One region of the Shewanella inventionis genome, then DNA from elsewhere that is predicted to be linked to it. Evidence: predicted binding sites of a transcription regulator. Region 1 holds the regulator's gene; the other holds the start of a gene.
The links. The regulator MetJ, encoded in region 1, represses methionine synthesis genes. The targets are predictions, from matches to a motif close to TAGACGTCTAGACGTCTA.

Region 2: serA (phosphoglycerate dehydrogenase) is a predicted target of MetJ. The motif match lies at 1,234-1,251, and genes of this name have one in related genera.

What each region holds. Positions count from the first base shown of each region.
Region 1 is NZ_CP082926.1:1,110,959-1,113,169, reverse strand. Features, by position in the region: gene metB (cystathionine gamma-synthase) at 1-542, opposite strand, end outside; gene metJ (met regulon transcriptional regulator MetJ) at 755-1,069, shown strand; gene K8B83_RS05085 (sulfite exporter TauE/SafE family protein) at 1,135-1,875, shown strand.
Region 2 is NZ_CP082926.1:4,567,321-4,569,531, reverse strand. Features, by position in the region: gene serA (phosphoglycerate dehydrogenase) at 1-1,097, opposite strand, end outside; gene K8B83_RS20525 (DUF2238 domain-containing protein) at 1,299-1,907, shown strand.

The DNA.
Region 1 (2,211 bases):
AATATTGGCGATAAAAAAGTGTTATCTACTGTCACTAATGCGCCTACGTCATGGCAAGCACGGCTAATAGCTTCGATATCAACGACACGCAGTAAAGGATTTGACGGAGTTTCTAGCCATACCATTTTGGGTTTTTGAGCAATTGCCCGGCTTAATGCCTGAGCATCGGTTTGATCGACCACCACTAATTTAAATTGGCCTTTTTTCGCCAAATTGGTAAACAGACGGTAACTGCCACCATAGCAATCGTGTGGCACCACTAATAAATCATCTGGGCCAAGTAAACTGGTTACTAAGGTGATTGCAGCCATACCAGTACAGGTCACGACCCCTGTAGCGCCTTGCTCAAGGTTGGCGAGCGCATCACCTAAAATGTTACGTGTTGGATTACCCGAACGGCTATAGTCAAATTCGCGCGGATTTTTATGGCCATCAAACGAATAATTGGTCGACAAATAAATGGGTGGAACCACTGCTCCATGTTGTGTGTCTGATTCAATACCCTGGCGAACAGCCATTGTGGCGCTTTGATACTTAGTCATAATGACTCCTAAAAAATTTCGCAAACACACTCAAGAGATGTCTAGACGTCCAAATTTACCTAAGAGACCTGAGTTCGTCAACCAGTTTTAGCCATTTAGACGTCTAAACATAAAGAAATCTATTTGCAATCGTCAAGAAATAGTAGCAATAATTTGACTAGAGATTGTAAGGGGTTAAAATCTGCCCCGTATTTATCGTTAAGGGTAAGTTAATGACTGAATGGAATGGCGAATATATCAGCCCCTATGCCGAACACGGCAAAAAAAATGAGCAAGTAAAAAAGATTACGGTTTCTATCCCTTTAAAAGTATTAAAAGTACTAACAGATGAGCGGACTCGTCGTCAGATAAATAATCTACGACATGCCACTAATAGTGAACTGCTATGCGAAGCGTTTTTGCATGCATACACAGGACAACCATTACCAAATGACGGCGACTTATCAAAAGATGAGCCTGATAGCATTCCTAGTGAAGCGAAAAAGTTGATGGATGAAATGGGTATCGAGTGGGAAGAGCTCGAATAACACTTACGCTAATCAATAGACTTTGAAACTGCCCAAGAAGCAGTCATGTTTTTATAGAGAATTAAATGATGTCATTTATCGAACCATCAACGTTGATACTGGCATCAGTAATCGTTTTTTTTGGCGCGCTAACCCAAAGCTTAATTGGTTTTGGGTTAGCCGTTGTTGCTAGCCCCTTACTCTATATTGTTAACCCCCAACTTGTCCCCGTTCCCATCATTGTGATGGGATTTGCCATTTCAGCAATGACCTTATTCAGAGAACGCGGCCACCTGCAATTTAATGGATTGCAATATGCTTTACTGGGCCGAATACCCGGTGGATTTATAGGTGCAGGCTTATTACTGTTTGCCCCACAAGCCATACTCGGGTTAATTATTGCGGCCATTGTATACATTGCCGTTATGCTCAGTGTTTACAAAATTACCGCTCCAATTAACCGAATAAGCTTATTTATTGCAGGTATATTCTCAGGCATTTTTGGTAATATCGCCGCCATCGGTGGTCCACCTATGGCCATTTTGCTCGCCGGGCAAGATGCCAACCAATTTAGAGCCGCATTGTCAGCCTTTTTTGTGTTCAGTTCGCTCATTGCGTTTGCAATTTTAGCTGTCGTCGGCCTGGTTGAGATAAAACATCTGTGGTTGTCATTACTGTTATTACCATCCGTGATTGGCGGCTACCTTGTATCCGGCTTGCTCATTAACCATATCGATAAAAATAAAACCCGCATCGCCACATTAGTATTATGCAGTATCAGCGCAACAGTGCTCGCGATAAAATCCATGAGTGCGCTCATTCACTAAAGTGTTCTCATTGAATTTTTAGGGTCTGTTGATCTTTCAAGGTTGTTTTGCAGCAAATTGTTGCCCATTACTCATATATAACTGCGCAGCAGAGACTTTGAGGTGCAGTTATTCTTTATAAAAAGTCGATACCGCACTAAAAATGGCCAATAAACGCTGCCCAAAGGGTTCGGCTAAAAACGTTTTACTCTTTGTTGAATGACTCTTTGCAAATAAAGAGTTGCTTAGATGGCTAGGCATCAATCCGTTCGTCTCAATTTACACGTTTTTAACTCGAACAAAATTCAATCTGCAAAGATGAACAGACCCAAGTACGCCCTATCACTTCGTCAATGC
Region 2 (2,211 bases), 1.4 Mb from region 1:
ATGTTAATGCCTTTTTCAGAAAACGCTTGGTTGATTTTAATCAATACACCAGGACGGTTTTGGTGAATATGCAATAAACGCGATGCGCCTTTGTGCTGTGGCAATGACACTTCAGGGAAGTTAACCGCTGATAAAGTTGAACCATTATCAGAATATTTAGCTAATTTACCTGCGACTTCAATACCGATGTTTTCTTGAGCCTCGGCAGTACTGCCACCAATGTGAGGTGTGAGTAACACATTATCAAGACCACGTAATGGGCTGATAAATTCATCATCATTTGATTTTGGCTCAACAGGGAACACATCAATCGCTGCGCCAGCGATGTGATCAGATTTAAGTGCCGCAGCTAAATCTTCAATATCGACTACCGTGCCGCGTGAAGCATTAATAAAGAAACTGCCCTGACGCATTTTGGCAAATTCGGCTTTAGCAAACATGTCTTTTGTTTGCGGGGTTTCTGGCACATGTAAACTCACCACATCAGCTTGAGCGAGCAGATCATCCATTGAGTGAACTTGTGATGCATTACCGAGCGGCAATTTATCTTCGATATCAAAGAAAATCACTTTCATGCCTAGGGTTTCGGCCAAAATACCCAATTGAGTACCGATATGACCATAGCCAATGACACCTAAGGTTTTACCACGGACTTCAACACTGCCGTTGGCGCTCTTTAACCAGCCGCCGCGGTGTGAAATGGCATTACGCTGAGGAATACCGCGCATTAGCATGATAATTTCGCCAATGACTAATTCTGCAACGCTTCGGGTGTTAGAGAATGGTGCGTTGAAAACAGGAATACCTAATTTTTCAGCAGTCGCTAAGTCAACTTGGTTTGTGCCGATACAAAAACAGCCAATTGCCACGAGTTTTTCTGCATGGTGTAACACGTCTGCAGTAAGCTGAGTACGCGATCGTAATCCAACAAAGTGAGCATCCTTAATGGAGGCTAGAAGAGCCTCTTCGCCTAATGAGGCTTTGTGATATTCAATATTGGTGTAACCGGCACGTTCTAGTACATCAACCGCAGTTTGGTGGACGCCCTCCAACAGCAGGATTTTTATTTTATCCTTGTCAAGCGAGTGTTTCGCCATGATATGGGTACCCTCTTATCATTAAATGGTGCTTATGCTAATGCATATACTATTAGTGTTAATGCATATACTTATAGTTGTGATATAAATGCGGACTTCCGACGCAATGCCAAAGTAGCACTTTTTTTTGAGCTTGTGGAGGGCTAGATGGCTAAAGTAATATTTTAATTTTAGAACAATATCGCAGATAAGGAATTTATGATGATAATACGTGCAATATGGATAGCCGTTTACCTGTTGGTATTGTTGTGGTCGGTAAGCAATCCTAAAGACATGTTTACCTGGTGGTTGGAGGCATTACCTGCGCTAATAGCCTTGCCTATCTTATTTTTTAGCCGTAAAAATTTTCCACTGACGTCATTAGCCTATGGATTAATTTTGGTTCATTGTTGTGTATTATTTGTTGGCGCACGTTACACCTATGCCGAAGTGCCTTTATTTGATTGGTTAGCCCAAGTGATGGGCAGCGATCGAAATAATTACGATAAAGTGGGGCATTTTGCTCAAGGTTTTATTCCGGTCATTTTGGCGCGCGAGATTTTTATTCGCAAACAGGTGATGCAAATTGGCGCGTGGTGCCAATTTTTGTCTGTGTGTTTTGTATTGGCGTTTTCAGCTTTTTATGAGCTAATTGAATGGTGGGTTGCAGCTGCAACTGGCGAAAATGCAGAGGCCTTCTTAGGCACCCAGGGTTATGTGTGGGACACACAATCGGATATGTTTTTAGCCCTTATTGGCGGCATCGTTGCTTTGTTGGTGTTAACACCGCTGCATAATAGACAACTTAATCGTTTTACCACAAACATGTAAGGCTGCTTAAGGTTGATTGTGTTGAGCTAACGATTAAGTGTTATTACAAACTTAATGGTCACTCGCGCCGGTTTTTTGAGTGGGAACAACTCGGTATTTGTCAGTCTTTTGGGTGATTAATACTTTTGACCGACATTTCATGCCTATGAACTAGCAAAAATTGACTATGATTGCAGTATCAAATCGGTATTTTACAATAGAGTAAGAGACTTGCTTTTCAGTGACGCTAACACGCTAGAGACAATTGAGTTTGTTTAGTGTTAATACTCTAAATTATTCATTGTAAAACAAAATGTTTACTTTG